DNA from 2 places in the Paeniglutamicibacter sp. MACA_103 genome. Region 1 is predicted to be linked to the other one. Evidence: riboswitches for the same ligand, from Rfam matches in the RefSeq annotation. Region 1 holds a riboswitch; the other holds the start of a gene.
What was found. Region 1 has a riboswitch for S-adenosylmethionine ahead of ACIPVK_RS19965 (methionine ABC transporter ATP-binding protein). Riboswitches for the same ligand answer to the same signal wherever they lie in the genome.
Positions count from the first base shown of each region.

Region 2: another riboswitch for S-adenosylmethionine. It lies ahead of ACIPVK_RS21195 (O-acetylhomoserine aminocarboxypropyltransferase/cysteine synthase family protein); the one in region 1 lies ahead of ACIPVK_RS19965 (methionine ABC transporter ATP-binding protein).

Region 1 is NZ_JBIXLN010000062.1:3,513-10,797, reverse strand. It holds gene ACIPVK_RS19970 (LLM class flavin-dependent oxidoreductase) at 1-1,039, shown strand, start outside; SAM riboswitch class I at 1,357-1,451, shown strand; gene ACIPVK_RS19965 (methionine ABC transporter ATP-binding protein) at 1,557-2,381, shown strand; gene ACIPVK_RS19960 (methionine ABC transporter permease) at 2,374-3,108, shown strand; gene ACIPVK_RS19955 (NtaA/DmoA family FMN-dependent monooxygenase) at 3,157-4,575, shown strand; gene ACIPVK_RS19950 (acyl-CoA dehydrogenase family protein) at 4,588-5,853, shown strand; gene ACIPVK_RS19945 (MetQ/NlpA family ABC transporter substrate-binding protein) at 5,943-6,815, shown strand; gene ACIPVK_RS19940 (MetQ/NlpA family ABC transporter substrate-binding protein) at 6,885-7,285, shown strand, end outside.
Region 2 is NZ_JBIXLN010000080.1:4,000-11,284, reverse strand. It holds gene ACIPVK_RS21200 (CoA-binding protein) at 91-588, opposite strand; gene ACIPVK_RS21195 (O-acetylhomoserine aminocarboxypropyltransferase/cysteine synthase family protein) at 588-1,961, opposite strand; SAM riboswitch class I at 2,077-2,171, opposite strand; gene ACIPVK_RS21190 (histidine phosphatase family protein) at 2,208-2,846, shown strand; gene ACIPVK_RS21185 (ferredoxin reductase) at 2,863-4,218, opposite strand; gene ACIPVK_RS21180 (aromatic ring-hydroxylating oxygenase subunit alpha) at 4,350-5,654, opposite strand; partial or broken gene ACIPVK_RS21175 (LysR family transcriptional regulator) at 5,814-6,740, shown strand; gene ACIPVK_RS21170 (hypothetical protein) at 6,894-7,285, shown strand, end outside.

The sequences.
Region 1 (7,285 bases):
CCGCCTGGCCACCCTGGACCACCTGACCAACGGCCGCGTGGGCTGGAACGTCGTCACCGGCTACCTGCCGTCCGCCGCCCGCAACATGGGCCAGGAAGACCAGATGGAACACGACGAGCGCTACAACCACGCCGACGAGTACCTCGAGGTCGTCTACAAGCTGCTCGAAGGCTCGTGGGAAGACGACGCCGTGCAGAACAACAAGGAAACCGGCGTCTACACCGACCCGTCCAAGGTCCACCCGATCAACCACGAAGGCAAGTACTTCAAGGTCCCGGGCATCGCCATCACCGAGCCGTCCCCCCAGCGCACCCCGGTGATCTACCAGGCGGGTGCTTCATCGCGCGGCATCAAGTTCGCCGCCTCCAACGCCGAGTCGGTCTTCGTCACCAGCCCGACCCGCGAGATGCTCAAGGCCACCGTCACCAAGATCCGCGACGCCGCCGAAGCCGCAGGCCGCGACCGCCACGACATCAAGATCTTCGCGATGCAGACCATCATCACCGACAAGACCTCCGAGCTGGCCCAGGCCAAGTACGAGGACTACAAGTCCTACGCGGACATCGAGGGCGCCCAGGTGCTGATCTCCGGCTGGATGGGCGTGGACCTCTCCGAATACGGACCGGACGACGTCATCGGCGAGAACGTGAAGTCCAACGCCATCCAGTCTTCGGTGGAGACCTTCCAGAAGGCCAGCGGAGATTCCGGCAACCCGTGGACCATCCGCCAGCTGGCCGAGTGGGTCGGCGTGGGCGGCTTCGGCCCGATCACCGTCGGCTCCGGTGCCGAGGTTGCCGAGAAGCTCATCGACTGGGTGGACTACACCGACGTCGACGGCTTCAACCTGGCCTACGCCGTCACCCCGGCAACCTTCGAGGACATTGTCGAGTACGTCGTTCCCGAGCTGCAGGCCCGCGGCGCCTACAAGACCGAATACACCGAAGGCTCGCTGCGCCACAAGCTGTTCGGCGAGGGCGACCGCGTCAAGGACACCCACCGCGCGGCGAACTACCGGTTCGCCACCGCCCGATCCGTTTAAGCGGCAGGGCCGCCCGCGAAGTGACGTAGCCCGGCCACGATTGCGCGCTTGGAGGTTGCCGGCACGCATTACGTTGTGGCGGCCACATGCGTGACGAAGAGGTTTTCGACGCATTATCAACATGACGCCACGGTGCGGCAAGCCCGGGATGTTTTCCGCTTCATGTTCTGACTTGTGACGCTTCGTGAAGCGAATCCTGCCCCAAATCCGTTCTCTACGTCGATTTGTTTCGCGCGGAGGGTCTTTCCGTTGGTCATATCGAAGATCCTGCGACACACTTGAATTGTTCGAGGTTGATATCCAACCAATGCGAACACACACCATCCAGAGCGGCTGAGAGACCTGGCTCGTTGACGCCGCAGCAACCACTCCCGTCATTGGGATCCGGTGCTACCGCCAGGACCGATGGAGATAGCCAAACTCTGCGCGGTCCGCCGAATACTGTTTTGTCCTCAGCAGGTATTCGACTGATTAGCCATGTCGCGGCGTTCCTCGGGTGAACCGAGAGGAGTAGGGCATGATCAGCATTCAGGACGTGTCAACCGTTTTCCCTCCGGCGGAGGCACCCTTCACTGCGGTGGACAAAGTCTCGCTGGAGATTCCGCGAGGCTCGATACAGGGAATCATTGGGTTCTCCGGCGCCGGCAAATCAACGTTGCTTCGCAACATCAACCTCCTGGAGCGCCCAACGAGCGGTCGCGTCGTGGTTGACGGAACGGACCTAACATCACTGGGCGACGAGGAACTGCGCAAGGCGCGGCACCATATCGGGATGATCTTCCAGCACTTCAATCTCCTGAACAACCGCAACGCCGTGGAAAATGTTGAGCTCAGCTTGAAGTTCGCGGGCGTGGCGAAGAAGGAACGACGTCGCCGAGCCCATGAAGCCTTGGCGATCGTTGACCTGGCCGACAAGTCCAAGTCGTATCCGGGTCAGTTGTCAGGGGGCCAGAAACAACGCGTCGCCATCGCCCGCGCGCTGGCGACCGAGCCCAAGGTGCTGCTTTGCGACGAGCCGACTTCGGCAGTCGATCCGCGGACTACGGCTTCGGTGCTGCAGTACCTCTCGGACATCAACGCCCAGCTGGGAATCACCACTGTGATCGTGACGCACGAAATGAATGTCGTCAAAGCAATCGCCGACAACGTTGCAGTCATGGAAGACGGCCGGGTCGTGGAGCAATTCGATATCTCCGCGCTTGAGGATTCCGCGTTTACGCCAGCGACCGCCATCGGCCGGTACCTCATCTCGGATGACATCTCCCTGGACCGCAAGCGCCCGGTGCGCAACGTCGATTCCGCAGCAGCCGATACCCCTTCGAAGGAGGCTTCCCTTGTCTAAGCTAGCCGGAGCCGTCAGCGTTCTGACATCCACGACGAATGGCAGCGGTGCCGCGGCCTTCGACCTCAACCGTGTTATTGAACTTTGGCCCGAAATTGCAGCCGCAATTGGCCAGACCTTGGCCATGCTCGTGGTCTCCATTCCGATCGCCATCCTGGTGGGAACCCCGTTGGGTATTTGGCTATATTCGATGGCTCCACAAGGACTCCGTCCCCGGCCGAAGCTTCATCGGATTGTTGATGGATTCGTCAACACCATGCGCTCGTTCCCATTCCTCATCCTGTTGATTGCGATTATTCCTTTCACAAGGTTTGTCGTAGGCACAACCATCGGAACGGCAGCCGTAATTGTCCCGCTGACAATCAACGCGATTCCCTACTTTGCTCGATTCGTCGAACAGAACCTCACGCAGCTCGGCAGCGGCGTCGTTGAAGCCGCGCGGGCCATGGGCGCAACCCGCGGCCAGATTGTCCGTGACGTCTTGCTCGTTGAAGGAAAGCCCGCGCTCATTGGGTCGATCACCATCATGACCGTGAGCTTCATCAGTTATTCGGCAATGGCTGGTTTGGTCGGCGGCGGCGGTATCGGTGACTTCGCCATTCGCTACGGCTACTACCGCTATGAAACCGGAATGATGATCGTCGCCATCGTCCTGATGATTCTGATGGTCCAAATTGTCCAGATCTCCGGTACCCGCATCGCGGCCCGCATGGACAAACGCCAGTAAACATCGCCCTTCCCTCACCGACCTGCTTCGTTTGGAGACACCCCTGTCATGAGTACTTCTCGGCGGCCACGCCTGCTTTTGAGCGCTTTCCTGATGAACACCACCAGCCACATCCTCGGTGGCCAGTGGCGTCACCCTCAGGCTCAGCAGCATCGTTTCAATGAACTCAAGCTTTGGGTCGATCTGGCAAAGGACTTGGAAGCCGCGAAGTTCGATGCAATCTTCCTCGCGGATGTGGTTGGTCTGTACGGAGACCACGACGGTGGCTGGGCATCGCACATCAAACGCGGGCTCCAGGTGCCATCCAACGATCCGCTCGTGCTCGCTTCGGCATTGGCGGGGGTTACCGATGAGATCGGCCTTGCCTTCACATCCTCGGTAATCCAATCCGATCCGTTCCAGCTGGCAAGGCAGCTCTCAACGCTCGATCACCTGAGCAACGGGCGCGTCGCCTGGAACATCGTCACCAGCGTGCTGGAGAATTCGCACCGCAATTTCGGGGCTGACGGGCTAACCAAACACGCGGACCGCTACGACTGGGCGGACGAATATGTTGAAGCCGCGTTCAAGCTTTGGGAAGGTTCGTGGGAAGACGGAGCACTGCTGGCCGACAAGCTTGCAGGAATCCACGCAGACCCGGCATTGGTGAACAAGATCTACCACCGAGGGGAGCGCTACTCCATCGACGGCCCCCATTTGTCCTCGCCTAGCCCGCAGCGCACGCCCTTCCTGTTTCAAGCTGGAAGTTCTCCGCGCGGCAGGGCGTTCGCGGCCGCAAACGCCGAAGCAACATTCCTATTCGCGCCAAACCCCGAGAACGTTCGCAAGAACTCCGAAGCCATTCGCAAGCTGGCAGTCGACGCTGGCCGCGAGGCCTCAGACGTAAAGATCTTTGCCGGGCTCTCCTTTGTAGTGGGCAGCACGGAGACAGAAGTGGCTCGCAAGCAGGCTGAATACGACGAGTACCTCGACCTGGATGCCGTGGTAGCGCACATTGGCGGTGGGCTTGGCATAGACCTTGGCGGCAGGCCACTGGACACGCGACTGGGCGAAATCGACACCGAAGGAGGCAAAGGAGTTCTCGAATCGATCCGTGCCTCGGTTCCCGGCGGCAATCCCACGATTGCCGATCTCGCACGGTACCGAGCAAAATCCATGCAGATTTCCGGGACCCCTGAACAAATCGTTGATCAGCTCGAACTGTGGCAGGACGCCGGAACCGACGGCATCAACATCATCAACCAGATTCTGCCTGGCTCCTACACGGATTTCATCGAGGGTGTGGTGCCCGAATTGCGAGCCCGCGGCCTCGCCCAAACCGAATATGCGCCAGGCACCTTGCGCGAGAAGGTTTTTGGGCGACAAGCGACGCTCGAGGCCTCACACCCGGCAGCCGCTTTCCGCGGAGCCTTCGCCCAATTCTCGGCAGCCAATGAAAATCGCTCCGCGGCCACAGCACGTTCCTGAAAGGCATCCAGCATGACCATTACTTTGAAGGCATCAGAAATTGTTGCCGCCGATTATGCGACCCAGCACGCGCGATTTGCCGACCTCTTTTCGCGGATTGCCGACGGATCCCGCTTGCGCGACCTCGAACGCATCCTGCCGTTCGAACAGGTCGCATGGCTGGATGAGGCAGGGTTTGGGGCCCTGCGGGTACCGGTCGAGTCCGGTGGCGCAGGCGTCAGCGTGGAAACCTTTGCGCGTTTGCTCATCGACCTGGCGGCCGCGGATTCGAATGTAGCCCACCTCTACCGATCACACTTCGGATTTGTGGAATCCCTGCAGTGGCAGGATGAGGCCATCCGTCGGCGCTGGTACGAACGGGTCGCGGCAGGGAAAACCGTCGGGAATGCTTCCACCGAACTCGGAGGAAACGCGCTCGGCCATCTCAACACCGTGCTTGCCCACGAAGATGGGACGTGGGTGCTGAACGGTGAGAAGTTCTACACCACCGGCACAATCTTTTCGGACTACACGCGCGTTTCTGCGGCCCTGGAGGGAAAGCCTGGACGCGTCTTTGCGCTCGTAGACACAAAGGCCGCCGGCGTGGAAATCTCCGATGACTGGGACGGCTTTGGCCAGCGGCTCACCGGAACGGGCACCACTAGATTTGATGATGTCCGTGTTGAAGCTGTAGATCTCTTTGGCCGTGAGGCCGGTGGCGCGGAAGCTACCCACGAAGCGGCGTTCTTCCAGCTGGTGTTGCTAGGAGTGCTGGCGGGCATCGCCCGTGCTGCCCGCAATGATGCGGCGCAGTCGGTCGCTAAGCGGGCCCGAACATTCAACACCGGTTCAGGCTTGCCCTTCCGAGATGATCCTCTGATCCAAGAAACCGTTGGTCGCATAGCCACGAAAGCATTTACTGCCGAGGCCACAGTGCTGGCCGCGGCGCGAACCCTGGATACCGCGCTTCAGACGGGCCTCGCGCAGGAACCGGACGAAAGCGGTCATCGGCCAACCACCACCGAAGGGCATCTGGCCGAATTGGCCGTGGAACAGGCGCAGGTTTCGGTTCCGGAGCTGGCAATCGGTGCCGCCCAGCAGCTATTTGAGACCGGGGGAGCTTCGGCCACCAGCACGTCCAAGGGCCTGGACCGCCATTGGCGGAATGCGCAAACCGTGGCAACGCACAATCCCATCGCATTCCGTGCCCGTTCCATTGGTGACTACTTCATCAACGGGACCCTCCCGGAGGGCCTTAACGCCATTGGGAATGCGACGGCGGCTCCAGCCGCCACCTAATACCAACCCGGACAGGGTAGTTACCCAAGCAGAATCGCCAACTCGTCACCGGCACATAAATCGTCACGACTTTTCTCAGGAGAAACACCATGCAACGCCGTACTTTTCTTGCCGGAGCCCTGGGCCTCGGTGCACTCGCCTCGCTCACCGCCTGCGGACTCACGGGTGGCGCTTCCGGCGCCGGGGCAGGCAACAACAAAACCATAAAGTTGATTGTCACCGAGTCTGCCCCCACCCAAGAACCGACCAAGATCGCCCAAAAGATCTTGGAGTCCCAAGGGTGGAAGGTTGAGGCCAAGTATGTCACCGACATCGTGCAGCCGAACTTTGCCGTTGCCAATGGCGAGTTCGATGCCAACTACTTTCAGCATGCTGCCTACCTTGAGCAATTCACCACCGACAAGAATCTTGAGGTGGAAAGTGCGTTCTACATGTACGGATCTCCGGCAGGTGTCTACTCCGCGAAGCACAAGAGCATCGGCGACCTCCCCGAGGGAGCCAAGATCGCGATTCCCGTGGATCCGTCCAATAACGGACGAGCATTGGCTCTTTTGGAGGCGGCTGGGTTGTTGAAGCTCACGGAGGGCAAGAGTCTGATTCATCTTTCGCAGGCCGACATCCTGGAGAACCCACGAAAGTTCAACTTCGTCGAGGTTGACCAGCAGTCTTTGTCCAAGACCTTGCCGGATGTTGACGCTGGTTTCCTTTTCGTTCGTTTAGGTGCGGAAATCGGGCTGAAGCCCGAGGACGCCCTGCTTTTTGAGAAGGAGGAAGATGCACTTCCGTTCATCAACCTTGTGGCTGCCAAACCTGGTTTTGCCGATACGGAAAAGGGCAAGGCGCTTGAGGCGGCTTATCACTCGGACGAGGTCCGTGAATGGTTCAAGAACTATCTCGACGGTGCGTTGCCGACTCCGTGGGACCGGGATCCTGCAGCGGATCTAAAAGCTTGGAATGTCTAAGTAATTCAATCGTTCGGTAGGACGCAGACCTGGGGCACACTCGCTCCGCCATAGGCAGGAGAATAGGAAATGGAACGTCGCACTTTTATCAAGGGCTTCCTCGGAGTGAGCGCCTTGGCTGGTCTTGCCGCGATCACAGGCTGTGGGCTGACCGGCAAAGCCGCTGCGGGAGGAAGCGATAAGACGATCAAGCTCATCGTCACTGAATCGGCTCCGTACCAGGAACCCACCAAAATCGCACAGAAGGCATTGGAAGCGGAGGGTTGGAAGGTAGAGGTCAAGTACGTCACCGACATCGTCCAGCCGAACTTTGCGGTAGCAAACGGTGAATTCGACGCCAACTATTTCCAGCACGCATCGTACTTAGCGCAGTTCACCAAGGATAAGAACCTTGCTGTTGACACCGCGTTCTACATGTACGGGTCACCCGGCGGCGTGTATTCACTGAAGCACAAGTCTGTCGAGGACTT
Region 2 (7,285 bases), on a different contig from region 1:
CCCCGGGGGGCCCCCCCAAACCCCCCCGGGCCCGCCCCCAACACCCGGGGGTGGGGGCCACGGACCCTTCGCGTAGCGGCGCTCGTGCTGCTAGGCGAGCAGCTGGCGCTTGGAGGAGATGACGCCGGTGTTGAATCCGGCCAGGCGCAGCCCGCCGTGGAAGCGCGCGTGCTCGATCTTCACGCAGCGGTCCATGACCACGTTCATGCCGTTGGCCTCGGCCTTCGCCGCGACCTCCTCGTGCCAGGAGCCCAGCTGCAGCCACAGGGTCTTTGCCCCCACGGCCAAGGCCTCGTCCAGCACGCCGGGCAGGTCGTCGTGCTTGCGGAAGACCTCGACCAGGTCCGGGGTTTCCGGCAGGTCCGCCAGCGACTTGTAGACCGGCTGGCCCAGGATCTCATCGAGCACCGGGTTCACGAAGTAGACCTTGTATTTGGAGGAGGACAGCAGGTAGGTCGCCACGAAATAGCTGGCGCGCGAGGGCTTGTTGGAGGCGCCCACGATCGCGATCGACTTGGTGTTGCGCAGGATCTCGAGGCGCTCGGCCGCGTTCGGGCCGTCCCAGGTGCGGATGTCTGTTGCGGTCATTACTTGGCTCCCGTCACGGCGGCCGCGCGGGCGGCGTCGATGGAGCAGGCCGCCCCGTCGTAGGCTTCCCCGGCCGGGGCTTGCGCGACCTGCTGCGAGGCGGTCAGCGCCTGGTCCAGGTCCCAGAGGATGTCCTCGAGGTCCTCCAGGCCCACCGAGAAGCGGATCAGGTCCTCCGGCACGCCGGCGGCAACCAGCTGCTCCGCGGAAAGCTGCTGGTGGGTGGTGGAGGCGGGGTGCAGCACCAGGGTGCGCACGTCGCCGATGTTGGCCAGGTGGCTTGCCAGCTGCAGCGCCTCGATGAAGGCGGTGCCGGCGGCGCGGCCGCCCTTGACGCCGAAGCTGAAGACCGAGCCGACGCCCAGGGGCAGCAGCTCCTTGGCGCGCTCATGGTGCGGGTGGGAGGGAAGCCCGGCATAGTTCACGTAGCTGATGCGCTCATCGGCCTCGAGCCATGCGGCCACGGCCTTGGCGTTTGACAGGTGCGAGTCCATGCGCTGGGGCAGGGTCTCGACGCCCTGCAGCAGCTGGAACGCGGACTGGGCCGGCAGGGCCGGTCCGATGTCGCGCAGCTGCTCGGAACGCAGCTTGGTCAGGAAGCCGTACTCGCCGAAGTTGTCCCACCAGGAGACGTTGCCGTAGGAGGCCACCGGCTCGGTCATCGCGGGGAACTTGCCGTTGCCCCAGTTGAAGGTTCCGGCCTCCACGACGACGCCGCCGAGGGTGGTGCCGTGGCCGCCGAGGAACTTGGTGGCCGAGTGGATGACGATGTCGGCGCCGTGCTCGATCGGGCGCAGCAGGTACGGGGGAGTCAGCGTCGAGTCGACCACCAGCGGCAGGCCCGCGGCGTGGGCGACCTCGGCCAGGCCCTTGAGGTCGGCGATGTCGCCGGAGGGGTTGGCCACGACCTCGGTGTAGACGGCCTTGGTGTTCTCCTGGATGGCGGCGGCGAACTCGGCCGGATCCGTGGAGTCGATGAAGGTCGTCGACACCCCGAAGCGGCGCAGCGTCACGTCGAGCTGGGTGATGGTGCCGCCGTAGAGCTTCGAGGAGGCCACGATGTGGTCCCCGGCCCCGGCCAGCGCGGCGAAGGTGATGAACTCGGCGGCCATGCCCGAGCCCGTGGCCACCGCGCCGATGCCGCCCTCGAGGGAGGCGATGCGCTCCTCGAATGCCGCCACGGTCGGGTTGCCGATGCGCGAGTAGATGTTGCCGTACTTTTGCAGCGCAAAGAGGTTCGCGGCGTCGTCGGAGTCCTTGAAGACGAATGACGTGGTCTGGTAGATCGGAACGGCGCGCGAGCCGTGCTCGGCGTCGGGGGTGCCGCCGGCGTGCAGTGCGCGCGTGCGGAATCCAAATTGGTGTTCGGCCATGGTGGCTTGCGACTCCTTGTCGACTGGTTCTTCGGCCCCGCGCAGTGCGTGGGGCCATCGCGGCAGGAATCCCGGGATCAATGTCGCTTACCCGCCCGGGTCGGGGCGGAAAGCAGCTCCATCGTTTCTGGCGGTAGCACCGTAACCACCGGCTGTGGCAGGTTGCTGCGGCGTCATCAAACCAGATCTCTCGGCCGCTCGGGATGGTTGTAACAGTCTCTCAATATGTCCGATTGTGACCCAACTTTGAGTCCTTACGTTGCGCCCCGGCACCGCCCGCGCGATTCCCGCCTGCCGCGGCGCAGCGCCTATGCTCGAGCCATGGACACCGCGCTGGCACTGGTACGACACGGACAAACCGACTGGAACCTCGCCGGTCGCCTGCAGGGGCGCACCGACATCGAGCTGAACGAGACGGGCCGCGAACAGGCGCGCGAGGTCGGGCGGGCGCTGCTGGGCCAGGGCTGGGACCTGGTGCTCGGCTCGCCGCTGTCCCGCGCCGCCCGGACCGCGCAGCTGATCGCCGAGGTGCTTCGGGCCCCGACCGGCGAGCCGGTGCCCGAGGTGATCGAGCGCGGCTTCGGCCCGCTCGAGGGCCGGATCATGGCGGGGATTCCCGACGCGGAGGCCACGCTGTTGGCCGAACACGCCGAGGACCGGCAGGCCGTGCTGCGCCGTGCGCTGCCCGCCCTGCAACGGATCGTCGAAGCGAACCCCGGCCGCCGGATCCTGGTCGTCAGCCACGGCGCGACGATGCGGATCGTGCGCGACGCGCTCGCCGGCAGGCCGCTGGGCGCGAAGGTGGAGAACGGGGAAGTCCTCCACGTCGACCCGGTGCGGCTGGCGGAGCTGGTGCGGGAACAGGAACCGGCGATCGCGCGCTGAAACGCGCAGGCGCCGGCTAGGCGTCGATCACCAGGTCGGTCCGGGCGGTCGAGCAGCACGGCAGGAACTTGCCGGCCTCGATCTCCCGCGCCCGGATCCCGCCCTGGTGGTTCATCTCGACATCCCCGGAGAGCTTGACGATCTTGCAGGAGCCGCACATGCCCTCCTGGCAGTTCGCGCCGATCCTGACTCCGGCCCGCTGGGCAATGCCAAGGATCTTTTCCTCGGGATTGATCAGGACATTGATGCCGGTGCGAACAAAGGACAGGGTGAGGGTTCCCGTTCCGACGGTGTCGAATGCCGACGCGTCGGGGGCGGAGGTGTCCGGTGCTTCTTCCGCCTCGGCTTCGGGGGCAACGGGTTCGGCAAGGCCGGGGTCGGCCGCCTCGAGCGGCAGGCCGGTGGCCTCCAGCGGGCCCTCGTCGTCGTAGGCCGGTTCGTACATGCCGAGGGCGGAAGGCTGGCTTTCGTAGTAATCCTCCGCGGATTCGGCGATTTCCTCGGCGATTTCCTCCGCAATCTCCTCCGCCAGCTCGACCTCCGCCTGGTATTCCAGGGTCGTCTCGCGGTCTCCGGAGAAGAATTCCATGTGGATGGAGGTGTCGTCGACGCCGACCGCGGCCAGCATCTCGGACACGTTGTTCAGGTAGCCCTCGGGGCCGCAGGCGTAGACCTGGCGTCCGTTGGCGTCGGGTGCCACCTCGTCGAGCATCGCGGCGGACAGCCGGCCGGTGAGGCCTTCCCAGTCCTCGGGCGCGCTGCGGTCGCCCAGGGAGAAGTGGACGGTGACGCGCGAATCCACGGTGGCGATGTAGCCCAGTTCCTGGTGGAAGGCGAAGCCTCCGGGTGCCGCGCCGTGGTAAAGAACCACCACGTCCGCCTGTCCGGGCAGTGAATGGATGGTCCGCAGCATGGACATGATGGGGGTGATGCCCGAGCCCGCGGCCAGCAGGAGGTAGCGCGCCCGCCGGTCGGCGTCGGGCAGGTGGAATGCGCCGACGGGTCCGAGCATTTCGAGCACCGTGCCGGGTCCGACGTTTTCGTGCACCCACGGCGAGACCCTGCCGGCCGGGTCCCGCTTCACCGTGATGTCGAAGGTCCACGGCTTGGTGGGCGAACTGGACAGGGAGTAGCTGCGGTCCACCGGGTCCCCGCCCTCGCCGTTCACGGGGAATGCGATGTTCACGTATTGGCCCGGTCTAAACGCCAGGGGCGCGCCGTCGGCGCGACGGAACACGAAGGTCAGCATTCCGCCGACCTCCGGAACGATCTCGACGCATTCGGCCAGGAACTCCTGCGGGTGCCAGGGGCCCAGGGCGCGCGCGGCACTGGCAGGTCCCTCGGTGCTGCCCAGCACGCGGTTCCACGGCATTTCCAGGCCGCGGATGCGCTGTGGCTCCTGGTGTGGCGCGGTAATGGTCGTGGTTGTGGCCTCGGTTGTTGTCGTGGTCTCGGTCGTAGTCGTGGTCTCGGTCGTAGTCGTGGGTTCGGTCACGGTCATGGTCACGACAGGTGTTCCTGCACGCGCTGGACGTACCAGTTGATGAACGCCTCGACCTGGTATTCGCTCTTCATGTACGGGCCGGGCTCGTAGGCGGGGCTGCCGGCGCCCTTCTGGCACAGTTCGACGAATGCCTTGTCCTGCAGGTTGGTCTGCTTCCAGGTGTGGGTGAGCTTTTCGAGGTCGTAGTCGTCGCCCTCGACGGCGTCGTCGGCGACCAGCCAGGTGGTGCGCACCAGGGTCTGGTGCTCGTTGACGGGGAACACGGCGAACGTGACGACGTGGTCGCCGAGGAAGTGGAACCAGCTGTTGGGCTGCAGGTGCATCGAGCAGCGGCCGAGGCGGAAGTCGCGCAGGTCCCCGAGCAGCTTCTTGGAGAGCCGGTGTCCGTCGGGCGAGAACGACTCGCCATCGCCGTCGAGCGACTCGCGGGAGATGCGGATTCCGGCCACGCGGGTGTCGAGTTCCTCGACGACCTCGTAGGGAATGCCGTAGCGCTGGCAGCGCTTTTCGAGCGCGGCCTGGGCCTCGATGTTGCGGTCCCACACCTCCTCGAGGTGGGGCGGGATCAGGCCCTCCGTCAGGCCCCAGGTGGGGAAGAGGGAGCAGGCGAGTTCCGGGTGCCCGTCGCAGTGGTAGCACTCCCGGTTGTTCTCCATCACGAGCTTCCAGTTGCCCTCCTCGATGATGTTCTGCTGGTAGGCGACCTTGGTCTTGCCCAGGTCGTGGGGCGCGAGGTAGGGCTCGAAGATCTTCGCGGTTTCGTCGAAGTCGGCCGGCGGTTCCTCGGCAACGCAGACGAAGATGAGACCGGCGTATACGCGGCTGTGGGCGCGCTTGAGACCGAAGCAGCTCTTGTCGAACTTTGTTTCGCCGGGCGCGGAGGCGTGGATCAAGTCGCCGTTGGGCGAGTAGGTCCAGGAGTGGTAGCCGCAGACCAGGTTGCCCGTGGTTCCGGTGGTCTCGGTCAAGACCCTCGCACCGCGGTGACGGCACACGTTGTGCAGGACATTCACGCCGCCCTCGTCATTGCGCAGCACGATCAGGGAGTAGGGCCCGTAGTCCACTGTCACGTAGTCGCCCGGTTCCGGGAGCTCCGCGACGCTTGCGGCAAAGAGCCAGTGTTCGCCGAAAATGGCCTGCATGTCGATCTTGAAGATCGCCGGATCGGTGTAAAACGGCGCGTCAAGGGAATACCCTTCGCGCCGGAAGTCGAACAACTCGGCGATCTCGGCCAGCTGCTCTGCAGGCAATGACGAAGCGAGCTTGCCGCGTGAAGACAGGGGCACGTTCACTGAAGCAGACATGTGTTTACTCCTCGGAGGAATGGGGTGGCATGCGGGGCCGCGGATCTTGATGGTGATCCATGTCACCGAAATGCTGAAATCGTCTTACTCACGAGGGTAGGGATCGGCGCTCTGCAATAAAAGCGCAAGATTTTGGGGATAATGGTGCAGAATGCTTGCATGATTGATCAACGTCTTACGACCCTTCGGGTGTTCGCCCGGACCGGCACCGTCGGGGCAACCGCGGAACTCACCGGATACTCGCCCTCCGCGGTGTCGGCACAGTTGCGTGAGCTGCAGCGCGTGCTGGGAATGCAGCTGCTGACCAAGGACGGGCGGGGCGTGCGCCTGACGGCCACCTGCCGGTATCTCGTGACGGGCTCGGACACGTTGATGACGGAATGGGAGCGGCTGCGGGCCGCAGTGCTGGAGGCCGGGGACCAGGTGCAGTCCCACTTCGGGCTCGGCGGATTTTCCACCGCGGCAGCCCAGCTGCTCGCGCCGCTGGCCGCGGCACTTCGCACCTCGCGCCCGCAGGTCCAGGTTCTGGAGGCGAATCCGGCCAGGTGCTTCGACCTGTTGGTTGCCGAGCGCATCGACCTGGCGGTCATCGTGGCCATGCAGTCGGATACCTAGGTCGAGGACGATCCGCGCTTTGAGCAGACCGCGTTGCTCAACGATCCCCTCGACGTGATCCTTCCTTCCGACCATGCCCTGGCATCTCGGGAAACGGTGACGCTCGAGGAGCTGGCCACCGAACCGTGGATCACTGAGGCTCCCGGGTCGACCTACCATTCCCTGTTCACCGCGGCCTTCACGGCGGTCGGGGTGACACCCCGCATTGCCCACGAGGCCGTCGAATGGGAAACGCAGATCGCCTTCGTCGGTGCCGGAATGGGAGTGGGGCTGCTCCCGCGGTTGGCGCCCCTCGGCAGCGCGGAAAACGTGACGCGGCTGCGCATCACCGGCCAGGGGAAACCCATGCGCAGGATCGTCGCTGCCGTGCGCAAGGGCAGCATCGCTTCGCCCCTGGTCAAGGAATCCCTCGGGATCCTGCAGGCCAGGGCGACGCGAATCCTCACGGAACGGTTGGAGGAAGAGGAATGAGGCAGCGTGTCTGGGGAGCCCCTGCCTAGGGCACGGCGCGTTGGGGTGCGGGCGGACGAAATCCGTTTCGGCACATGGGTGGGGCGGGAGAGCAGGAAAACCGGCCGGGGCTACGTCTGGAAAACCCCGCCCGCGCGGGCGCACCATGTGTGCATGAGTGAAACGTTTTTTGGGGACCCCGAGTACTACGCCCGATGGGCGAAGGCCTACGACGCCATGATCGGCTCAAGGCTGTACAACAAGGTGTTTTGGGGCACGGATCCCCGGCAGTATTCAATGTTCGCTGCCCGGGCCATCGGTTCCGGGCAGGGCCCGCTGCTGGAGGTGGCGGCCGGCACGGCGCAGGCCACCGCGACGCTGCACGTGGCCAGCGCACGGGAGACGACCTTGGTGGACATGAGCGCCGCGATGCTGGAGCTGGCGGGCGAGTCCATCGCAAGCGCCGCCGGCGGCAGGCTGCCCGAGCGGATCACCCTGGAATGCCGGGACATGCTCGCACCCGCGGGACACCGGCGCTACGAAACCATTCTCGGCCTGGGGCTGCT